3 regions of the Shewanella sp. 10B genome follow, and region 1 is predicted to be linked to each of the others. Evidence: predicted binding sites of a transcription regulator. Region 1 holds the regulator's gene; each other region holds the start of a gene.
What was found. The regulator LexA, encoded in region 1, represses DNA repair genes until DNA is damaged. The targets are predictions, from matches to a motif close to TACTGTATNNNNATACAGTA.
Positions count from the first base shown of each region.

Region 2: a site for LexA is predicted at 5,875-5,894, ahead of dinB (DNA polymerase IV). Genes of this name have one in related genera too.
Region 3: a site for LexA is predicted at 4,142-4,161, ahead of dinG (ATP-dependent DNA helicase DinG). Genes of this name have one in related genera too.

Region 1 covers NZ_JAMDJO010000004.1:92,447-100,746, forward strand. Annotated here, with positions in the region: gene plsB (glycerol-3-phosphate 1-O-acyltransferase PlsB) at 1-1,800, opposite strand, end outside; gene lexA (transcriptional repressor LexA) at 1,962-2,582, shown strand; gene M0415_RS15555 (cell division inhibitor SulA) at 2,579-3,091, shown strand; gene coxB (cytochrome c oxidase subunit II) at 3,498-5,039, shown strand; gene ctaD (cytochrome c oxidase subunit I) at 5,049-6,641, shown strand; gene M0415_RS15570 (cytochrome c oxidase assembly protein) at 6,643-7,224, shown strand; gene M0415_RS15575 (cytochrome c oxidase subunit 3) at 7,221-8,096, shown strand; gene M0415_RS15580 (DUF2909 family protein) at 8,125-8,300, opposite strand, start outside; gene M0415_RS15585 (SURF1 family protein) at 8,300-8,300, shown strand, end outside.
Region 2 covers NZ_JAMDJO010000002.1:359,821-368,120, forward strand. Annotated here, with positions in the region: gene M0415_RS09085 (TonB-dependent siderophore receptor) at 1-429, opposite strand, end outside; gene M0415_RS09090 (M17 family metallopeptidase) at 1,354-2,892, opposite strand; gene M0415_RS09095 (aminoacyl-histidine dipeptidase) at 3,111-4,574, shown strand; gene dinB (DNA polymerase IV) at 4,771-5,850, opposite strand; gene M0415_RS09105 (methyl-accepting chemotaxis protein) at 6,001-8,004, opposite strand.
Region 3 covers NZ_JAMDJO010000001.1:624,819-633,118, reverse strand. Annotated here, with positions in the region: gene M0415_RS02620 (porin) at 183-1,391, opposite strand; gene M0415_RS02615 (DNA polymerase II) at 1,612-4,044, opposite strand; gene dinG (ATP-dependent DNA helicase DinG) at 4,185-6,257, shown strand; gene M0415_RS02605 (sulfite exporter TauE/SafE family protein) at 6,267-7,040, shown strand; gene M0415_RS02600 (primosomal replication protein) at 7,031-7,699, shown strand; gene M0415_RS02595 (DUF2057 domain-containing protein) at 7,709-8,300, shown strand, end outside.

The sequences.
Region 1 (8,300 bases):
AGATACAATCTCACCCAGAGGATCGGCGTGGATGGAGAACTTATTCAGCTCTAATCCTTGTTGCACCAAGTGCTTGCCATCACCTTCGGCCACCGACGTAAACGAAGTGTAAGGCACACGCTTAAGCAGAGTTAAGTACAAATCTAACTGACGCTCGAGCAAGCAACGCTCTAGGGCATTTTGCTCCGACGCCAGCAGCACTAAGCTGGTTAAGGTAATTGAACTGGCGGCAGCAGCATCGTTAATGCGGGTCATCACACGATTCGCTAACACGTTCACCGCAGGGGTTAACCAAGTCGGTTTTTGTTCGGGATCGTCGGCCACTTCAGTGCGCCAGTTTGGCGCCGTTTCATTCAAGAAGTTTTGCAGTGTAATCGGCTCGCCAAAGTTGACATAACCTTGGCCAAAATTACCTAATTTACGAATAGCACCAAAGACTTGCCATACAGATTCTTTCTGTTTTTTCTTACCACTCAGCTCTTTGTGATAAGTCGCCACTTCCATCACGTGATCGTAGCCTAAATACACAGGCACTAAGGTGACTGGGCGTTCGATACCACGCAGCACACTGTTGATCGTCATGGCGATCATGCCCGTTTTCGGCGCCAATAGACGACCGGTGCGAGAACGGCCACCCTCAGAGAAATACTCAACCGAATATCCCTTAGCGAACAACTGATCGAGGTATTCACGGAACACGGCCGTATAAAGTTTATTACCGTTAAAACTACGGCGAATAAAGAAAGCCCCGCCACGGCGGAACAACGGCCCAGCTGGCCAGAAGTTTAGGTTAATCCCCGCCGCAATATGCGGTGGCACCATGCCTTGGTAATACAGAATGTAAGATAACAGTAGGTAATCCATATGGCTGCGATGGCAAGGTACATACACAATCTCGTGACCATCATGGTGCAGCTGGCGGATTTGCTCGGCACCTTTGATATTGATACCGCTGTAGAGCTTGTTCCATAACCAAGTTAAGAAACGCTCGGCAATACGCACTAGGCTATCGGAATAATTCGCTGCAATTTCATCAAGATATTCAATTGCTGTTTCACGAGCTTGGGTTTCGGAAATCTTCTTACTCGCCGCTTCTTCCTGAATCGCCTTGCGTAAGGATTCGGATTTCAACAGGGAGTGGAACATCGCCTGACGATTAGGCAGCACAGGCCCTGTCATCACTTTGCGTTGGCGGCGGAAATGTACTCTAGCCACCCGCGCCAGTTTATGGGCAATCCCCATATCGGTGCCGTGTTCGTCGGCCATGTAACGCAGCGATACCGCATTAGAAAACTGCACAAAGTTATGACGACCCAAAAATAAGATCATCAAGCACTTACGTAACCACGTTGGATTCTCGCGCTCAAGCACAGCCGCCTTCATGGTGTCGTCTTCTTTACCCGGAGTTCGGCCCCAATACAGACTCACAGGCACCAGCTGAATATCTAACTCAGGCTTTTCCTTATGGACAGCCAACAAACGCATAAAACATTCGAGGAATGGTTCATTACTGGCACGCTCGCCAAACAAAGGCTTACGGCCTTCGAGGCAAACGACGCGGGGCGCGACAACGCCATTTACCACGAGCGGCTCGTAGGGGCTTGGCAAACCCAGCTTAGTGGTGATCTCGCTTAACGCAGCAATATCACTCAGGGATTCTGTTTTCATTACATAAGCAAGCGGTCTGGACGCGTCCAGATTCAGATCGGCAAAGGGATCCTGCGGCACAACAATAGTGTGCACTAAGTGTTTTTGGATCCAGCGTAATGATTTCAACCAAAGAGAGTCTTGTTTAGGCATTATTCTTATGCAATGTAAGTACGTTCATTAGCCCCATAGAATACCAGATTCTAGGGAACATTCGCTAATACTCTCCAATCGCGTTAAAAAGTGGTTAATACTTGCACTACGAATAATACTGTATATACTAACAGTAACTGTATAGAAAAACAGGAAAGAACATGAGACCGTTGACGCCACGCCAAGCTGAAATTTTAGAGCTGATTAAACGTAATATTGCCGAGACTGGCATGCCACCCACCCGGGCCGAAATCGCCACCCGTTTGGGTTTTAAAAGTGCAAATGCCGCCGAGGAACACCTTAAGGCATTGGCGAAAAAAGGCTGCATCGAGATCATGCCAGGCACTTCCCGCGGGATCCGCCTCCCAGTTGAGGAAGAAGATAACAGCGAATCAGGCTTACCACTGATTGGCCAAGTGGCTGCGGGCGAACCTATCCTCGCCCAAGAGCATGTCGAACAGTACTACCAAGTCGACCCTAGCATGTTCCACCCAGCCGCCGATTTCTTACTGCGTGTCAGAGGCGACAGTATGAAGAACATCGGTATCCTCGAGGGGGATCTGCTCGCCGTTCATAAAGTACAGCAAGCGCGCAATGGCCAAGTAGTTGTTGCTCGCGTTGACGATGATGTAACAGTTAAACGCTTTGAAAAGAAAGGGAATCTAGTTTATCTACATGCAGAGAATGAAGATTACTCCCCAATTAAAGTCGATTTAAGTTTCCAAAGTCTAACAATAGAAGGGCTCGCCGTAGGGGTGATCCGCAATGGAGATTGGCTATGAACAAACTATTAGGTAATGCCCCGCGTCACCCCGGTTTATGGCTCGATGCGGTACGCGAAACCGATACTGACTGGCAGCATACGCCTATCATCACTATGCCCACCCAGAGCCAAGGGCGCCAGGAACTGATACAGCTTAGCAAGCAGTTAGCACAACTGAGCCAACAAGGTCGCTGGGTCGTGCTCATCAACCCACCGAGTATTGGCTACAAGCAGTTACTGGCCACCGCTGGCGTGCGTATGGATCGCGTCCTCTTAGTCCATGCTAAAGATGAAGTCGAAACCCTGTGGGCTATGGAAAAAGCCTTAACCAGTGGCACTTCAAGCGCAGTAATTACTTGGATCCACTCACTCGATGCCCGTGACAATCGTCGTTTGCAAATTGTGGCCAAGAGCGCCCGCGCCATGGGAATAGTGCTCGAAGGTGTTGTAAATCACTCGACTGCGGACGCGACACTCAAGCAGCCCGCTCACTTTGCCCAAGGTAGTTTTTTTAGCTCTGTTCATTAAAATTTTTGCACTGCGTATTTAGCCTTGAAAGCCGCCTCACCTGTGAATGTGGGGCTTTTTTTTGGCAATTTTTCAGACAATTAGAAAAAGAAGTGATCTTGATCAATTTTTAAACAGCAAGTATGTTTGATTCAGACGAGCATAATATATCGCCCGTTTAGGCAAAAAATATCGACGATTTATCGAATATCTCTTGCCCACAAAAATCGAGAATAATGGGTTTATTCAGCAGTATGTGCCAGTGTGGCTAATACCAGCAGTAACAATACTTAATCAAAAGTAAGCCGCCAACGCACGTTGAAGTCAGAGAAGCTTTTTTGGGAACTGAAGAGTTTGCATAGAGTTGAGACTTACTGTGTTGCTCTTCTTTGTAGTTGCTATTCGCAATTGGCAGAGGAGAAGTCTTGTGAAGCAATGGTTGTATTGTTTACTCGTGGTGCTATTCGCCCCACCGTTGGCCGCAGCGGACATGCGGTTCAACATGACCCCCGGCGTAACAGAAATCAGTGGCAAGGTTTATCACTTACACATGACGATTCTGTATATCTGCTGCGCGATAGGCTTAGTGGTTTTTGGCGTGATGATTTATGCCATGATCAACCACAGAAAATCCAAGGGTGCGGTCGCGTCTCACTTCCATGAGAGTACAAAAGTCGAAATCGCGTGGACGATTATTCCTTTTGTCATTCTGATCTTAATGGCGATTCCCGCCACGAAAACTTTGATTGCCATGGAAGATCCCAGCAATGCCGATCTCACGGTAAAAGTCACAGGCTCTCAATGGAAATGGCACTATAGCTACTTCGATCAAGATATTGATTTTTACAGCATTCTCGCAACACCAAGACCTCAAATCGAAGGTAGTGAAGCCAAGGGGGAGCACTACTTACTCGAGGTCGACAAACCCCTAGTATTACCCATCAATCGCAAAATCCGTTTCTTGATGACCTCAGAGGATGTTATCCACTCATGGTGGATGCCCGCCTTTGCCGTTAAAAAAGACGCTAACCCAGGTTTTATCAACGAGGCGTGGACCCGTATCGATAAACCCGGCATTTACCGTGGCCAATGTGCCGAGCTTTGCGGTAAAGACCATGGTTTTATGCCGATAGTGGTGCAGGCATTGCCCGAAGCCGAGTTCGATGCTTGGGTTGAAGAACAAAAACAAGCCGCCAATGCCGCAGCGCAAGCCGCACAAGCCGCGTTATCGCAAACACTGACTAAAGAAGAGTTGATGGCTCAGGGTGAGCAAGTTTACCTCGGTCACTGCGCGGCCTGTCACCAACCTAACGGTGAAGGTCTACAAGGAGTATTCCCGCACCTCAAAGGCAGCCCCATTGCGACCGGACCACTGAGCGGCCATCTTGAAATCGTGCTCAATGGTAAAGCGGGTACGGCCATGCAAGCCTTTGGCAAACAATTAACGACCCAAGAGATTGCCGCCGTGATTACCTATGAGCGTAATGCGTGGGGCAATAACACGGGGGATGCGGTGCAAGCCAAAGACGTTGATGCCCATAAATCCGGTGGCACCAATAGCGAACCAGTAGCAACGACTCCGCCCCCCGCAACCACCGATGCACCAAAAGCGGCGACAGAACCCGCCGCCAGTGTCGACCCCGCGAGTCTTCCCACGCTTAGCCATGCTGAACTGATGGCCGAAGGGGAAAAAACCTATGCCACGATTTGCGCCGCCTGCCACCAGCTAACAGGTGCAGGTATGCCCCCAGCCTTCCCCGCCCTTGCTGGCAGCGCTATTGCAACGGGTCCAGTCGCCAATCACATCGACATTGTGATGCACGGAAAACCGGGCACGGCGATGCAGGCATTTGGCACACAACTCACGCCACAACAGCTTGCCGCCATCATTACTTATGAGCGCAATGCGTGGGGCAATAATACTGGCGATACAGTGCAACCCGCTGATATTGCTCGCCATGGACAGTAGGGGATTAAGATGAGCACACTGACTCAAGATCAAATTGCCGCCCATGATGAACACCATCACGGTGCACCTAAAGGCATCATGCGCTGGTTACTCACCACCAACCACAAGGACATTGGCACCCTGTACCTATGGTTTAGTTTCATAATGTTTTTAACCGGTGGTGCAATGGCCATGGTGATCCGCGCCGAACTCTTTCAGCCCGGATTACAACTCGTTGAACCTAACTTCTTCAACCAAATGACCACAGTACATGGGTTAATCATGGTATTCGGCGCCGTGATGCCAGCCTTTACAGGGCTGGCTAACTGGCTGATCCCTATGATGATTGGCGCGCCCGATATGGCGCTTCCTCGGATGAACAACTGGAGTTTCTGGATCCTGCCCTTCGCCTTTACTATTTTACTGAGCTCACTGTTTATGGAAGGCGGCGGCCCTAACTTCGGTTGGACCTTCTACGCACCACTCTCGACCACTTATAGTCCTGACAGCACTGCATTATTTGTATTCTCGATTCATATCATGGGGATAAGTTCGATCATGGGCGCCATCAACGTGATCGTCACCATAGTCAACCTGCGCGCTCCCGGCATGACATGGATGAAGTTACCGTTGTTCGTTTGGACTTGGCTGATTACCGCCTTCTTGCTGATCGCCGTGATGCCCGTACTCGCTGGCGCCGTCACAATGGTGTTAACCGATAAGTTTTTCGGTACTAGCTTCTTCGAGGCGGCTGGCGGTGGTGATCCTGTGATGTTCCAGCATATCTTCTGGTTCTTCGGTCACCCCGAAGTCTACATCATGATTCTGCCTTCCTTCGGCATTATCTCCGCCATAGTTCCGGCTTTCAGCCGTAAACCATTATTCGGCTATTCATCCATGGTGTATGCCACGGCGAGTATTGCGATTTTGTCCTTCCTCGTCTGGGCGCACCATATGTTCACCACCGGTATGCCTGTGTTTGCCGAGTTGTTTTTTATGTACTGCACTATGCTGATTGCCGTGCCGACTGGGGTAAAAGTGTTTAACTGGGTAGCGACTATGTGGCGTGGCTCATTGAGTTTTGAAACCCCAATGTTGTTCGCGGTGGCCTTTATTATCCTGTTCACTATTGGCGGCTTCTCTGGCCTGATGCTCGCCATCACGCCAGCCGACTTCCAATACCACGATACTTACTTTGTGGTGGCCCACTTTCACTATGTGTTAGTCACTGGTGCGATTTTCTCCATCATGGCGGCGGCCTATTACTGGCTGCCAAAATGGACCGGCCATATGTACAGCGAAAAGCTCGGCCAGTGGCATTTCTGGTGCTCGGTGATTTCGGTTAACGTGTTGTTTTTCCCGATGCATTTCTTAGGTCTTGCGGGTATGCCAAGGCGTATTCCCGATTACTCGATTCAATTTGCCGATGTAAACCAAATCGTGTCGATTGGGGGTTTTGCCTTTGGTCTTTCTCAGCTGATTTTCCTCGTGCTGGTGATTAAGTGCATTCGGGGCGGTGAAAAGGCGCCCGCCAAACCTTGGGAAGGCAGCGAAGGCTTAGAGTGGACCCTACCCAGCCCTGCCCCCTACCACTCTTTCACCACGCCACCCGAGGTGAAATAACATGCAAGGCCAACCCCATCAGCCCAACATCAAGTCCAACCGTAAGCTCATCAGCCTGCTGGTGCTGAGCTGCCTTGGGATGTTTGGCTTTGGGTTCGCCTTAGTGCCGCTCTACGATGTGTTGTGCGAAAAACTGGGGATTAACGGCAAAACCTCTAATACTGCCAGCAGTTATCAAGCGATCACTGTGGACAAGAACCGGGTGGTAACGGTGGAGTTTATCTCGCAGGTGCAGACGGGCATGCCGTGGAAATTTGAGCCACAAACTAAGCGGCTCGAAGTGCATCCAGGAGAACTTATCCACACGGCATTCCTGGCGCAAAACGTCTCGAATAGAGCTATAGTGGGCCAGGCGATTCCCTCAATTTCGCCCGGACAAGGTGCGGCTTATTTCAATAAAACCGAATGTTTTTGTTTTAACCAACAACACTTAGCCGCCGCAAGTCGTGCCGAGCTGCCGTTGATCTTCTTTGTGGATCCTCAATTACCCGAGTCTATCCACACCTTAACCCTCTCTTACACCCTCTACGACATTACCGACAAGCAGTTAGCGTCTGCCATAGAGCAAGGAGCTGCAAAATGACCACTAAACATGAGACTTACTACGTCCCCGCCCAGAGTGCTTGGCCGATTGTTGGTGCTATCGGCTTGTTTTTAATTGCCTTTGGGGCAGGACATTTTGTACATCAACTCAAATCTGGCGCTTCGGGTGGCGGCTATATTCTACTGGCAGGCATAGCCGTCATCCTGTTTATGCTGGTTGGTTGGTTTAGAACCGTGATCAAAGAATCCATGACGGGCCTCTATTCCCATCAGATGGATAGATCGTTTCGCCAAGGCATGAGCTGGTTTATCTTCTCCGAGGTGATGTTCTTTGCCGCCTTCTTCGGCGCCTTATTTTACGCCCGCATGGTCGCAGTGCCTTGGCTCGGCGGTGCATCCAACAATGCCATGACCCACGAAGTCCTGTGGCCACACTTCGAAGCCGTTTGGCCACTCGTCACCACGCCTGATGGCACCAAAACCGAAGCCATGCCATGGAATGGACTACCGCTAGTCAACACCATAGTGCTGCTAACCTCCTCTGTCACGTTGCATTTTGCCCATATCAGCTTAGAAAAAGGTAAGCGTTCGGCCATCACCCTCTGGCTTGGGCTCACGATTTTGTTGGGGATTAGCTTCCTTGCTTTGCAGGCGGAGGAATATAGCCATGCCTACCATGAGATGGGACTAACGCTCACCTCGGGCGTGTATGGCAACACCTTTTTCCTGCTGACGGGTTTCCACGGCATGCATGTCACCTTGGGCACTATCTTTCTATTAGTTTTATTTTTCAGAGTGTTAAAAGGCCACTTTAGTGCGGATAAGCATTTTGCCTTCCAAGCGGGCAGTTGGTACTGGCACTTTGTCGACGTAGTTTGGCTCTGCCTGTTTATCTTTGTTTATGTGCTTTAAATATTCATCGAAACAATAAGTTGAAAGCTTAAGGCGTGGGATTGAGACCAAGCAGTCCAGTCCCTAAAGCCACCAGCAAGAGCAGGATCACTAGTACAGAAAACATCACCCTCCGGCCCAAATAGCGACTCATAGGCACAGGGTGATCAGCGGTTTGATCGTCACCTTTAACCATAATGATTAAGGCTCTGCCTAGGTTAAAAA
Region 2 (8,300 bases), on a different contig from region 1:
GTAGATAGACACATCCGATACAGTTTCACCGGCATCGCCGCCTAAACTCCAAGATAAAGGCACGCCATCAATTTGATAGTTTTGCACGGTAAAACCGCGGGCCGAAAAACCGTTACGCACGTTATCGGTTTTTGAAGAAGACAGGCCCACAGTGTTATTCACCACGTCGACCACAGTATTTAACGCCTGATCTTCAATCCGATCCGCCGTCATGATGCTGACCGACTGTGGCGTTTCCCGTAATGTGAGTCCGAGACCTGTCGCTGTATCAATATTTCGACTCACAGTGTATTTACCCATCACTGTGATTTTTTCGATATTTTGATCTTGTGTCTCTGTTTTAGAAGAGGTTTGTTCTTCGGCCATCAACGCCAAAGGATTCAATGCTAGTGTTACCGCAGCCGCAAGAGGAAGTAGATTAAAACGCATAGTCGTTCAGCAAGTTTTGTTAAGGTGCGCATACGGTAACACCATTGAGAACGATTTGCATTTGTATTTTATGTGATAAATATAACAAATTTGTCATTCTTAAGTCGTATCAAATAAAAGCCGCACTAACAAAAAAGTTTTACGCTTTAAAAACAAATAATTAAAGAGACTCATCAACACAGGACATTTTTTGCCATTAGGCAAAAAATTTTTGACGAGATACTGGGATATGAGCGAAATCAGTTATCTAAGCTGAAAAACAGGTAAAAAAAAGCCTGCTCAATGAGCAGGCAAGACATATTTCAAGCGTCCCTTTCGGGGAAGTACATTACCGCGCTAGCGGAAAAACCTGGCATACCCATGCAAAAACACCGATATGCTACTTGAGTCTAAACACGCCAAAAAAGCGATACAAAGGTTGATGGATGATGGATGATGGAAACTAGGTTTAAAGGGATAGTTAGCCCTTAAAGCTCATAGCGAATAAACCGCCACGCAAAACATCTGAGTTAATCCAAGTGTTTTGCCAAACAAAGTGATTCTTGCCTGTATAAGACATAGTCAATTACTCCTAAGTAAAGTTGAGATTAAGTACTCTAGTAAAGCTTGGCTCGGTTCCTTGGAACTAGAGATTCTCAAATCCGTTGAGACGACTTGTCACTCGGGTCCTTGGAGAAGGATATCCATCCTGGATAGACTAGAGGGGATGGGCGCATTGCCCTGTCCACGAAAACCATTATATGTTTTCGTAGTTTTATTACAAGTTTTATTTGTATTTTTTTAATTAAGGCTTTTTAATGTAATTCAATTACGTAAAACCATCAGAAATCTTGGCGACCTGCGTCACATAAAAACAGAAATAATCCTGTAACCACCTAATAAGTAAGATATTACAGAATTATTTCTATTTGTTACGTAAAATTGTTAACGATTGATCAGATATTGATACAGACCGACTAAGGGACTCGCAGTGGGTTTACCATAGAGCGGATCGCCCTCAGTGGCACTGCCAGCGATATCTAAGTGTGTGTAAGCTAAAGGAATTGCGGCGTTAATACCGTGATCAAACAATCCCGAAGCCTTGAGCAGAAAGGCCGCAGGATATTGATGCCCACGGGCCGTCACCGAAGATGGCGCATTGTTAGAAGATAAAATATCGGCCGCCCCCGACACTTCGCGGATCTTGGCAAAGTCCTCGCGACGTAATGTAGAAACCTCAAAGGGTTCGCCCCATTGGCTTGCCTGTAGCGCGAGTGTCTGCGCACACTGGGCGCCACTGGCGACCGCATTTTCAACCGCAGCAGGATAATTACCATAGCAACGCACCACATGGCCCGTCAGCGTCGCGACCGAGAACAGCTCTGGTTGCACCGCCGAAACCGCTTTAATACGCAGATGACTTAACAGGTCTGCCAATACTAAGCGCCCTTCCGCATCCGTATTACCAATTCGTACCCGCACGCCCGCATGGCTAGTGATAATTTCATCGGTGACAAAGGCTTCGCTGCCAATGCTATTACGCACTAAGCCCAGTTCGGCGATCACTCGGATACCTTTAGGCTTGAGCATTGACAAGGTTTTAAATAACCCCGCCACGGCAGAGGCGCCGCCTTTATCGCGACTCATGCCAGCCATTGCGCCACCGACTTTCAGATCGGCACCGCCCGTATCATAGACCACACCTTTACCAGCAAATAAGAAGGTACGAGTAATCTCACCTTCGGGCAGATATTCGAGTTTCACCACCCGCGGTTGATGTCGGCCAACGGCAAAGGAAGAACGCGCCACCGCACTTAACAGTGGATAATCTCGCTCGAGAATATCCCTATCTTCCACCACAGCGGTTTTAATCACGCTGCCTTTAAAGGCTTGTAAACAATATTCGGCAAAGGCCTTAGCCGACATACGCTCAGGTTCAGTGCCACATAAATCCCGAGCCAACACACGGCCAGCTTCTAATGCGTTGAGCAAGTGACTCTTTTCAGATGATAAAGACAACAACCCTATGGCTTCAAAGGCAGGCGTTAAGCCCGTTGCCTCGCGCAATTCTAAGGTTTGCCATAATTCTTGGCCGCAGGCGAGCGCCGCAACTTCACTCGCAAAACCAAACTTAGGCGTGGTAGAAGGCACCACATACAGTAAAGGACGCTTAGCGCCCGCGTCCTTAGCAATAGCAATCGCGGCTCTTGCCGCATCGCCATATACGCGCACATCGGCATAATCATCAGCCACTTGAGTGACGGGCGCTATGATTAAACGGCCACCGGCTAAACCGGGGGCAAACAGTAACGTCGGGCTCTTACCGACACGCTTATCGACCTTAGTGCCATGCTCGGCCAATAAACTGATCTCATCAATTCCGATAGAAACGAGATCCGGAGTGACCACCACAACCGCATCCCAACCTTCGCCATCAAAAATGGCATTTTCTGCTTGTACATCAACAAAGTTAACTTGAAACATGACCCATCCTTTTTCATTATTGTGCCTGCATTATTCCCGCTATAACGCTTAATTACCAATCAAAAAATCCCTTTGTCCCCATCGAAAAGACTGAGGGTGGCAACTTTCGCTGCCACAAGCACACGCTGGCTTATCGAGAAGATTAATCGGCCGAGCAGAATGTGGTAGGATCAAGCAAAATTTGCCCTATACCCACAAGACCTGATGAGGGACCTCCTGTGACAGCGTTAAGTCAGTTATACCCACAGCCTTTATGGCAATGGTTCGAACAAATCTGTGCAATTCCCCACCCTTCCAAACATGAACAAGCACTCAGCCAACACATCCAAGCCTGGGCTAAGAGTAAACAGCTCGATGTCGTGGAAGATGCGGTCGGCAATTTAATCATTCGCAAACCCGCAACCGCGGGAATGGAAGATCGCAAAATCGTCGTGATCCAAGCGCACATCGATATGGTGCCGCAAAAGAATGCCGACAAAGTGCATGACTTTACCAAAGATCCTATCGAAGCCTATGTTGACGGTGACTGGGTAAAAGCCAAAGGCACTACCTTAGGCGCCGACAATGGTATTGGCATGGCATCCGCCTTAGCGATTTTAGGTAGCAACGATATCAAACACGGCCCACTGGAAGTGCTGCTCACGATTGATGAAGAAGCGGGCATGACAGGCGCCTTCGGCCTGCAAGCGGGTATGCTCGATGCTGAAATCCTGATCAACACCGACTCAGAGCAAGAAGGTGAGATCTACATGGGCTGCGCTGGCGGCGTCGATGCCCAGATCACTCTGCCTATGGTATGGCAAGCTTCAGAGCAAAGTTACGCATCATTTAGCCTACATTTATCTGGCTTAAAAGGCGGTCACTCTGGGGTGAACATCCATTTAGGTCGTGGTAACGCCAACAAGCTTCTGGCACGCTTCCTGTTTGAAAATGCCGATGACTTAGCGCTGGAATTAACCCAATTTACCGGTGGTTCACTGCGTAATGCTATCCCACGCGAAGCCAATATCAGCTTTATGTTACCCGCTGAAAATGTCGATGCACTGAATGAAAAAGTGCGTGCTTTTGAAGCCTTAGTCCGCGCCGAGCTGGCAATTGCCGACCCAGACATGCGTTTAGTGTTGAGCGAAATCCCAACACCAAAACGTGTGATGAGTGAAAACAGCCAAAACACCCTGATAGACCTGCTGCATGTATGCCCTAATGGCGTGATGCGTATGAGCGATGAAGTCGCGGGCGTGACTGAAACCTCACTCAACGTAGGCGTGATCAGCACTAACGATGAAGAAGTTAGCATTCTGTGCTTAATTCGCTCGCTCATCGATTCGGGCCGCACTCAGGTTGAAGGCATGCTCAATGCACTGACCAACCTCGCTGGCGCTGAAATTGAATTCAGTGGCGCTTACCCAGGTTGGAAGCCTGATAACAGCTCACCCGTAATGGCGATTGTGCGTGAGACCTACGAGTCTATCTACCATAAAGAACCTGTTATCATGGTGATCCACGCGGGTCTTGAATGTGGTCTGTTCAAAAAGCCTTATCCAGAAATGGACATGGTGTCGATTGGCCCTACCATCCGTTATCCACATGGCCCGGATGAAATGGTCAATATCACCACAGTTGGTCAATACTGGGATCTGCTCCTTGCTGTGCTAGAACGCATTCCCGCTAAAGGTGAATAATCACTACGGGTGAATAGTCGCTAAGACTTAAATAACAAAGGCCGCAGAGGGTTTACCCATGCGGCCTTTTTGTTGCTTCTATTTGCCTACTGCGTAAGGCTGATTGTCGCGTTAACTTACATAACTTAGCTAAGCTTAGCTAAGCTTAGCTAGGTTAGATTGGCGCTGAGCGAGATCCGCCCAGATTAAATTGACACTAAAACACAAAATCCAACTGCTTAGTCTCGCGGGCCATGAGCGGCGAAAGCGTGTCTTTACTCTCGGCAAGGCCAACAGAAACCCCGAGTAACCGAATTCCACGTCCCTCTTGCCTCGCCATTGCTTGGCTCAGTAGCTCATAGAACATCACCACGGACACCTCGTCACTACGATGCTCGATTGTGGTCTGTTTAAAATCATTAAATTTAAGTTTGACCACCTGCTTATGGATTTGCCTCCCCTTAGCGCTTCGCCCTAAACGGCTGGACAACTCTTGGATTAATCCCGGCATCACCTGCTGGCATTGCTCCAGCGTGTAAATATCCTGAGCGAGTGTAGTCTCAACGCCTACGGATTTGCGCTCGCGGCTTACCGAAATCCCACGATCATCGATGCCATGGGCCCGCTCGACTAACACGGCGCCAAACTTACCCAAACGGGCAATCAACTCTTGCTTAGGATAAGCCTGCACATCGGCGCAGGTATTTAAGCCTAGCGAAGACAGTTTCTCAGCGGTCACCTTACCCACACCTGGGATTTTCCGCAGGGATAAGCTTTTAACGAACTCGGCGACTTCATCGGGTGGGATAACACATTGCCCATTGGGCTTATTTAAATCAGAGGCAACCTTGGCGAGAAATTTAATCGGTGCCACGCCCGCCGATGCCGTCAGCCCAGTTTCGGCCAAAATATCCCGGCGAATTGCCTCGGCGATTAAAGTGGCAGAGCCCTTAAACAGCTTACAATCGCTGACATCTAAATAGGCCTCATCTAGGGAAAGCGGTTCGATTAACTCTGTGTATCGGCAGAAAATGGCGCGAATTTGTTGCGACACCTCTTTGTAGACCTGCATACGACCGGGAACGAGGATAAGATCGGGACACAATTTCAGTGCGTAGCCCGTCGCCATGGCAGAACGCACACCAAATTTTCGCGCCTCATAATTACAAGTGCTGATGACGCCACGCTGCACCCGGCTGCCGCCAACGGCCAAAGGCTTACCGCGGTATTCGGGAAAATCCCGCATTTCCACCGCAGCAAAATAGCAATCCATATCGATATGAATGATTTTTCGCACCTTGCATTCCTCCGACACTCAAAATACTGTATATAAAAACAGTAATCAAGTATCACTTATCAATTTGCGACGGTGCTGTTTGCACTTGGATTGTAAGTGCTCAAAAAACAAAGGGAGCCCTAAGGCTCCCTTGATTTACAACTATTTGAATTAAATCTTAAATTGGCCAATGTTGCGGGTCAGTTCGTGAGTCGCTTGCTCAAACCCCTGCAAACTTTGGGATAAATCTTGGCTTGAGAGCAAAGACTGATCGGATAGACCACGCACGCTAACGACGTTTTGTGCCACCTCTTCAGCCACAACGGCCTGCTGGCCAATCGCAACGGTAATTTCCACCGTTTGCTGCTGAATCGACACAATCGCACTGGCGATATCACTTAAGGCTTGCTCCACTTGCGTGGTCAAGTCTTGCCCGACTCTTGCCTGGTCAACCCCAGACTCCATCACCTGCTCGGCTTGTAGCGCGCTCTGTTGCAGGGTTTGGATAATTCCTTGAATGTTGGCGGTAGAATCTTGGGTACGAGACGCGAGAGTTCGCACTTCATCGGCCACCACGGCAAAACCTCGACCTTGCTCACCCGCCCGCGCCGCCTCGATGGCCGCATTAAGCGCCAGCAAGTTGGTTTGGTCGGCAATGTTGCGGATCACGCTTAACACTTCGCCAATTTGCTCAGAACTGCTACGTAACTCCTTGATGACTTTGGCCGCCTCAATCACTTGAACCGATAATGCCTTCATGCCTTCGGTCGCGCGCGACACAATTTGAGTACCGTCATGGGCCTGAGTCTGCGCCTTTTCGGCAAAATCATTCGCCCGTTGAGCGCTTATCGCCATTTCTTGGCTCGTCTGTGCCATTTGGGTGGCGGCCGTGGCCACTGAGTCGATTTGTTGTTTCTGCGATGACACCGAAGATACCGCTAAATCACAAACTTGGCGTGCATCCATCACCCCTGTTCCAACCTCTTGGGTTAAATTGCGAGTATGCAACAGCATCTGCTGCACCTTTTCGGCAAAGCGATTGAAGGCATCGCCCAGCTTGCCTAACTCATCTTCCCGTTCCATTAGAATGCGTTGGGATAAATCGCTATCACCTTCGGCAATGTCTTCCATCGCATCGAGTAACTTGCTGAGCTGGCGTCTAAAGGGCAATAACATCAACCATACTGTGATGCCGACTAAGAGCATAATCCCCAAGGCAACAAAACAGGCATTCCAGAAGGCTTCGGTCACAGGCGCTTCAATCACCTCATGGGGCAACATAAAGGCTAAGTGCCATTTCTGCTTAGGATAATCACCGCCCACAGACACAAAGGTTACCCGCTGTGGCACACCGTTAAAGGTGACTTCGGCAAAGCCCTGCGCTTCGCGCTGCATTTGCTGTCTTAAGGCGGTAAAGCCTGAGGTGTCCTTAAACTGGCTATCGATTTGATTCGCAAGTGAGCCCGGCGGGAACTTATCCGAGAATCCGGGGAAATACACCAGCTTACCTTCATCCGTCATCAGGAAAGCTTGGCCGTAATTGCGATATTTGATTGGCGCTAACAGGGTTTTACCAATGGTATCGATGAGAATATCCATACCACCAATCCCAATCAGCTCACCATTGGTGCCATAGACTGGAGTTTTAACTGTGGCCGAAATCGAGCCATCGTTGGCATCGACCGCAGGATCGCCCACAAATAGGCCGCGCTGATCGATAGCCTCCTGCCACCAAGGACGTTTATTGGTGTAATAGTTTGGATCGCCATCGAAACGGCCATTGAGGTCGAAATATTCGAAGGTATTTGCCGAGCCGAAGAACACTGACTTCACATCGGTATCACGGTCGGAAAACGAGCGGAAATAACGAATAATATCTTGATACTGCTGGTCATTGGTTAGGTTACTGCCACGGGCATGGTATTGGCCAAACCAGTTGATAAGCCCTGGCTCGGCAAAGACCGAGTGGATCACTTGCCCCTTAGCCACAAAATAACCACCAATCTCATTGGCTTTTAAGGCAACGAGCGCCGAAATGTCCGCATCCACTTGCTTACGTGTGTTATTACTTTCTTTATTCACGAGCAAAGCGGCAACTAAAGTAAGAAGTACAGCAAGGGCACCGACGATAGTGACCACTAACTGCAAACTTAGAGAACGTTTTATATATCTCATTCATCTTCCCGTCTGGCTGACCAACCACTTAACAAAAAATCATGCAAAAACAGTTTCACACGGTAACAATTTTTACCAGTCAACAACAGATGAAAATGTGAGAAAAAACGTAAACAAGTATTTGTAAAGAATAGATATTAATCTAACAACAGGAATCACTAAAGATTAAATGACACTCAGAACATCAGATTGCATAAGCAATATTTTACAGAGTGTTAGACTAAATACTCGAAATAAAAAAACAAAGGCCAGTCGTTTAGTGACTGGCCTTTGTGCTTGAGCCGCGCAACCGGCGC
Region 3 (8,300 bases), on a different contig from region 1:
AAAACAATAAAATCACATATAAAACCTTTAATCAACATAAAATAAACAAATAAAACAAAATGAAGACAAGGTAATCATAAGAGAACTGAGGAAGCGTCGGTAAAAACAAAAACGCCAGTCATTGCTGACTGGCGTTTTTTGTTAACTTTTAGTTATCTAGTTTCTAGATAAACAGTTGAGGCTTAAAGCGTATAGCGGATACCAATGGCGATGCCGTCGTCTTCTGACAATGACATTCTTGCTTCTTGCGCTTGATCTGAGCTGGTAAAGTCGCTGTAATCTTTACGTGCTTCAACATACAGAACCGTGTTTGGATCCCAAACAAAGTGTAAACCTACGACTACAAACTGACGTTTGAACACATCGTTAGGATCGGCGTTAAAGTTGGGTTGAATAACATAGTCTTTACCTGCATCCAGAATGTTGTAAGACACAAATGGACGTAAACCGTTATCAAACTTGTAAGAAACTAAAGTTTCAACACCATAGGCATCTTTAATCAAGCGGCCAATGTTATCGGTATCATGGTTTTCTTCTTTGTGAACGTTGGCAGCAACATATAAGCCATCTTTATCGAAGTCGCCCCAAGTTGCGCCCACGCCGTAGATCAGATCAACAGCGGTTTTTTGATCGCCATTGCCATAAGCAATATCAAATTCACCGCGGTTAATACCCGCCATCAAGCTTAGCTTATCTGTCGCTTTGTAAGTTACAGAGCCGCCATAGGTGTAATCATAAGTGACTTGTTGTGCTTCTTTCTTACCTGCGTTCCATTCCACTTCACAGGCTTCTTCTGTGATGTTTTCAATATCACAGGTGTAGAAGCTGCTGTTTTTCAATTGCGCCTGAACCGCAAAACTCACATCACCAATGCTGTTACGGTATTGAACAACTTTGTCACCACGACCGACGCCGTTTACTGCACCGTCGTCTTTGTTAAAAGTGTAAACACCTGCCGCGTTACCATCCCATACAAAACCGTAGTTGGTGTTGTAAACCACGTCATACCAAGCACCCCATTGCTTACCAATAGTGATAGTGCCGTACTCATCATGGCTAATGCCCGCGTAACCTAAACGGTTGTAGAAGAACTCATCTTGTACAGATTCGAAGCGGTTGTTGTAGACAATGTCGCTGCTGCCAACAGGGTTCACACCCCATTCCAATTTAGCAAAGGCATTCCAACCGTGGGTTAACTCACGGCTGAAACCAAAATTAATTCGTGAAGCACCATTAACAACCTCAGTTTCACCTTGAGTGTTGATTACACGCGCATCGATAAAGCCACCTATTTCTACCGCATTTTTATCATCTTTGTAGATTTCGATTGCAGATACTGTTGGGGCGAGAAAGAGTGCTGCTAGCGCAGTTGCTACTAACGTTTTGTTCATTTGGTGATTAACCTTTTCGTTTATGTTTTATCAACGTCATTCCGTTGTTATATTTCCTTACAATTTCCCGGTGAGAGTAGCAAATTTTCATTACACTCTCCAAGCGAAACCTAAAGATTATGTAGAGAAACATCACAAAAACAGCGTGTTTAACCTCTATAAAACAGGTTAAAACACTACAAAGACCAGCAAACAAAACACAAAACACACAATGGAAACACTAAATTAACAACAGCTGATTCGACGTAATGCTGGTGTAATTTAGTTTCATTATTGAAAAAACAGGCTCTGCAATAGGGCCTATTTGCTTATCAATGTAGTACTGATAATCAATTGTAGACGATCTATGCGAAATGGGTTCAGGACCGTTTACAGTAATCACATAATCAATCTGTGCCCCTCGCTTGCCAAAGGATGACTTTCCTGTTAATTCACAAAGCTGGCGCGCGACTTTCACATGGGGAGAAGACTTAGCCGTGTATTCGTCTAAATTTCGGCGCATACGTTTACTAAACACTAACTCATCATCGCGCTTGCCCGCTTGAAGTTCGCCGATAACATCAGCCAAATAACCACTAATATCCCGTTGGTTAAACATGCGCTCATAGAGTTCAGCCTGCACCTTGCGGGCTAAGGGGCTCCAATCGCTACGAACCTGCTCCATTCCCTTAAAAGTGATTTCTAACGCTCCGCTATGGTTACGCCAAGCTCCAACATAGCGCTTTTTACTCCCCTCCTCCGAGCCCCGCAGGGTCGGCATAAAAAACTGTTCGTAGTGGCGCTCAAATTGCAGCTCGAGAAAACTTTCTAGCTGAAACTCCTGCGCAATTTTACTTTGCCATTGCTGATTCATTCGCGCGGCAATCAGCTTACCTAAGGCATTAATATCACTGAGATCGGGTTCTGGGCCTAAATAGACGAAGGTGGAGTCCGTATCCCCATAAATGACTTGGTAGCCCATCTCCTCAATCCACGCGCGGGTTTGTTTCATAATTTGATGACCGCGCATGGTGATGGAGCTTGCCAGTTTCGCATCGTGGAACACACAGCCTTGGGAGCCTAAAACCCCATATAGCGAATTCATAATGATTTTAATCGCTTGCGATAAAGGCGCATTCGCCTCCCGCTTAGCTTTCTCACGTTGCTCTGAGAGATTTTGGATGAGTTTGGGCAGAATAGGTTGATGCCGATTAAAACGCGCGCCCAAAAAACCCGGAACAGTTTCAGGCTCATCTAATGCAGACCCCTCCTCGTTATCCAAACCTTCAATCAACCCCTTAGGATCAATCAAAAAAGTTCGGATAATCGATGGATAAAGGCTTTTAAAGTCAAACACTAAAATATGCTGATAAAAACCAGGAACAGAATCCATGACATAACCGCCAGGGCTTTCAATCCCTTGACTGGCAGGCTCAGCGGGCGCGACGAAACCCGCCCTATGTAAATGCGGTAGATACAAGTGGTTGAATGCGGCGACCGAGGCGCCTACCCGCCCCAGTTCTAACCCCGTTAACTCGGCGCGAGCGAGGGCAAAATCCCACAATTGCGTATGTTCAAAGATATCCCAAACTAAGCGACTATCGGTCAGGTTATAGTGAGCAAGCCCTTGTTTATTTTCGGCAAATAATCCATCAATCTCTTGGGCTCGATTTTCCACATCATGAATCGCTTTGCCTTCACCGAGTAAAGCTTGGGCGACAAACTCTAAGGAGAAACGCTCAAATTGATAAAAGGCCGCCTTTAACCAGTCGATACCATCGAGCACCACTCGCCCTGGCAAACTTAAGGTTTCTGGCCGAAATTTATTCTCAACCTTCCACTCAAGGAGCGCGCCACCTCGACCAATACGCAGCGGGATCCGGTGCAGCAACGCACGCCGATATAGCAGGGCTAAGTCAAAAGTCACCACCGACCAACCAATGATCACATCGGGATCAAACTCAGTAAACCAAGCGATGAGACGATGGATAAGCGCTGCCTCATCGTTCACCCATTCGATATAGATTGCAGCATCTGGCTGCGCCTCGCCCACCATAATGACTTTTTCATAGGGCTGAGATTGCGCATCGCGTCCATAAAGGGCCACGGAATAGAGTAAACCGTCAAAACTGCATTCAAAATCGAGGGAGATTGAGCGCAGTTTAATTGCAGGCTGCGGCGCAACCGCTTTGGCGCGTATAGCGCTAAAAACAGGCAACTGTCCATCTATGCCTGCTTTGCCGACAAAATGCCCTAAAAATGCCACATCGAGCGCCACAAAACGCTCGATTAAAAAACGCTGTTCGGGACGAATATCCGCCTCAAATAAAGGAATTCCCGCATCAGTCGCTATCCGCTGCAAGTGACGAAACACACTACTCGATGGAGCATAAATTGCCGCCACGCTTTGTCTTTTAAAGCTTTTAAGGGCAAGCGGCACAACGCGCAGCGCCAGCCCCGGCGTTTGTAATTGCAATGCCGCCATATCGCTTTGATGACAAAAACAAATGTACTCAGAGTCAGGTAACTCCACCAGCACAGGGCCTGAAACGGTGGCGAGATAATACTGCAGCACAAGCGTTGCACCGTGTGTAATAGCATGGCGCGTGAGGACGCGTCCCTGTACACTCACAGGCGCAGCCGTGTCATGCGTCAGACTCTCGGGGGGATTCAACTGCGGTTTCACTCTAAGGCTCTCGCTGTTTATTGATTCTCGGGACACAGAATAAAATTGCCACAAAATGGCAGAAAAGTTTCTTAGGCTATGCAATCACTGTTATTATGTACAGCATTAATTCGATAAAGTAGTGCCGCATGTTACCTGACAACGTAAAAAACCAGATCCGCGCTATCTATAAAGATATTGCCGCCGCTTTGCCTAATTTTAGGCCACGCCGCGAGCAAAATTTTATGGTGGCAGAAATCTCTAAGACCCTAGCTGGCGACTATGACAAAGATAGACGCATCATAGTGGTCGAAGCGGGTACGGGGATTGGTAAATCATTGTCTTATATCTTGGGCACGATCCCGCTTGCGCTCGCGAGTAAGAAAAAGGTCTGTATCGCCACGGCAACCGTGGCACTGCAAGAGCAGTTACTGCACAAAGACTTACCGTTTTTTCTCGAACAATCAGGGCTAAACTTTCGCTTCGGTCTGGTTAAAGGGCGCCAGCGTTATGTCTGTTTGTCCAAGCTTGCAATGTTAATCGGCGATGATAACAGTACCCAAATGACCATGTGGCAAACAAAGCCCGATAACAGCCAAATTGCCATGTTGCAGGAGCTGCTAAGCGACTTTAATGAAGGCCGTTGGAACGGTGAAATCGACACACTATCGACACCAATACCGGACCATCTCTGGCAACAAATCGCCTGCGATAAACACAGTTGTCATCGGCAACTCGCCAGTCATCGTAATTGCCCGTTTCACAAAGCCCGCGAGGATGTGGACACTTGGGATGTACTGATCGCCAACCACAGTTTGCTGTTCGCCGACTTGGAGCTGGGGGGCGGGGTGATTTTGCCCGATCCCGAAGACGTATTTTATGTCATTGACGAAGCTCACCACTTACCTATCGTCGCCCGGGACTTTTCTAGCGCACAGGCAACGCTTAGAGGCGCCGCCGACTGGCTCGAAAAAGTCGGTAAGACCAGCGCCAAGTTACAAAATCAGATAAAGAGCAACAATATCATCGCCCCAGCGCAGGCGATGCAGGATCATATCGGAGACTTAATCGCTCAGCTCAATCAAGTCGCCCACTTCTGTGATACCCAGACCAAGCAGTTTGCTAATCCTGAGAGCCGCTATCGGTTCGAACACGGCAAATTGCCCGATGCACTGAAAATCCCCGCCGAGAATCTCGCGGCCACCTCCAATCTCGCCCTTAAACAATTTAACAAGATGCAGTTATTGCTGGCCGAGGCGATAAAAGATGGCGACATTCCTAAGCACCAAGCGGAAGCGCTACAGGCCGAAATGGGCTTTATGTTGCAGCGACTCGAAAACCTGCAAAAGCTCTGGAAAATGATGGCAAAGGAAGATTCGACTAAAGGCGCGCCCCTCGCCCGCTGGATTGAATTGCTCACGGGCAAACAGGTCGATTATCTGTTTAGCGCCTCGCCGATTGAAGTGGGTTTTATGCTCGAATCTATGCTGTGGCAAAAGGCGGCTGGCGTCGTACTGTGCAGCGCAACCCTGAGAGCGCTGAATAACTTCGACCATTTCGCCCATCAAGTGGGATTATCGGTAAAGGACGGCAGTCGTTATCTCGCCCTGCAATCCCCCTTCGATTATCCGAATAACGCCACGCTCTACTTACCTAAGATGAAAACCGAGCCGACGGACGATGCCTATACCGCTGAGCTTGCTGAGCATATTCTAGAGTTGATTGACGGCGAAATGGCCACCTTAGTGTTGTTTGCATCTTATTGGCAAATGGAGAAAGTGGCCGAATTGCTTGAGGGCAAACTCACGCAGGAAATCCTTATTCAAGGTAATGCCCCGCGCCAGCAATTGCTTGAGACCCACAAAGCCAAGTGTGACAAAGGTGAGCCGAGTATTTTGTTCGGCACGGGCAGTTTTTCTGAAGGTCTAGACTTACCCGGAGATTATCTCACCAACCTCATCGTCACTAAGCTGCCCTTTGCGGTGCCGACATCGCCCGTTGAGCAAGCCCATGCCGAGTATGTGAAAATAAAGGGCGGAAATCCGTTTCTGCAACTTACCATTCCAGATGCATCGCGAAAGCTTATCCAAAGTTGTGGTAGATTACTGCGTAAAGAGCAGGATTATGGCCGAGTCACTATCCTTGATAGACGATTAGTGACCAAACGTTACGGCAAATCCTTGCTAGACGCTCTGCCCCCCTTTAGACGAGTCATTGAGTAGGATTAAGATTTGGAGTTGTTACTCGAGCCCAGTAACTGGGCCCTGTTGGCTGTCATTGGCTTAATTGCAGGTTTTATCGATGCCGTAGTCGGTGGTGGAGGCCTGCTCTCCATTCCTGCCCTGCTCACCCTCGGGATCCCGCCCCATACCGCCTTAGGTACCAATAAATTTGCCGCCAGTTTTGGCTCCTCCATGGCGGCTTGGACCTATTATCGACAACATCTGCTCAAACCCAGTTTTTGGTATATGGCGTTTATCGCCACCTTTATTGGTGCAGTACTCGGCAGTGTGTTGGTGTACCTGTTAAATGCCCAGTGGCTTGAAAAAGCCTTACCACTGCTCATTATTGGCATCGCGATATACAGCTTGGTGAGCCCAAATGCCATCTCGGATACCGATTGTCAGGCACCAACAAAAGCCCAATCTAAACTCAAACAAAGTCTGCAAGGGCTCCTGCTGGGTGGTTATGATGGTTTTGCCGGCCCTGGCATTGGTGCCTTTTGGACTGTGAGTTCAGGCGCTTTATACAAACTACCACTGTTGCATAGCTGCGCGCTTGCCAGAGCCATGACTTTTACCAGTAACTTAACGGCGCTGGCAATCTTTGGCTTTCTAGGGCAAGTCCATTGGCAAATCGGTCTGTGGATGGGGTTATCTATGATGCTCGGCTCCTTTATCGGTGCCCGCTGCGCGATAAAATTTGGTATGCCTTTTATTCGGCCTTTGTTTATATTAATTGTCCTGTCAATTGCCGCTAATCTGGCGTGGAGCGCATGGTTTTGAACACTTCGCAGCTAATCAGCACGTTGAAAAATCAGCTCACAACACTCGAGCAAGAGGTACTGCAACATGATAGTCATCTTGCGCCGAGCCAGCGTAAACTTCTGCAGGATATTGAGCGCTTTAATCAGTCGCTGTTTATTCAAAATGGCGCCCAACTGATGCCCTGCATTGAACAAATACGTAATAGTATCGGTCAGTTAGAGAAACAGATCGCCCTAAAACTCGCGCCGCAAACCATCGCCCTAAGCTGTGAACGTATTCAAGACCGTTTTACCGCGGTTAAACGGGCGCTACTGACAACCTCAATCGATATAAAGTCTAAAAATCAACAACGTGCCAGTAAACGTGCGCGTTTTGCCCAACAACAGACCCAATCGCACCAAGCCAGTGGGTTTGCTTGGATTGCCAGCAATGTGTTACAAAATAGCCACGAAATCTATGCCGAACTGAATAAGCATCTGAATTGGGCTAAGAAATTTGAACAAAAAATTGCAGAAATGGAATCAAAACTTGAAAACTGTCATAGTGCTGACAAAATCCGTTTGCAAAATGACATCCTTTTGATGCATCGTCGTTTGGGTAAATGCAGGCAAGCCATCAGTTATATCGAAGATCGCATTCAAGCATTCGAACGTCCGCATCAGAGTCATAATCGTTAAGGAGCAACAATGAAATCACTTTTGCCAATCAGCAGCCTGCTAGTGCTACTCGGCTCTGCCTCAGCCTTTGCCGCAGATCTGAATATCCCTATGTCCTTCGAATACCTTGCCCTCGACGGCAAAAAAGTCGAGTCCAGCGTATTCAACCATAAAAGCAGCTTAGAGTTGGCGCCCGGCACTCACAAAATCGCGATCCGTTACCATGAGATGGTTGAAGACGATTTCAGTGACAGCCAAACCTTCGTTAAGTCATCCCCTTTTATCGTGACCTTAGAAGTGGACGGCGATCATCAATATTATTTGCAAGCCGCTGAGGGCAAGGTCGTTAAAAAGCCTAAAACCTTCGCTCAAAATCCTCAGGTCGTATTAACCCGCTCTGACAAAGGTCAGGTGAATTACAAAGTGACAAACACCGACATTGAAGAAGAGAGCTTTGTCTCCCGTCTCTTTAGCGGTAACCAAGCGGTAGATGTGTCAGGCACTGCAGCCGCAGCAACGGGCGCAGCAGGCACAGCGGCGGTTGTTGCCACACCAGCCCCCACTTCTGCCCAGGCAGCTGTGAACGCCACCTCATTAACCGCTCCGGTTGATACTTCTAAAG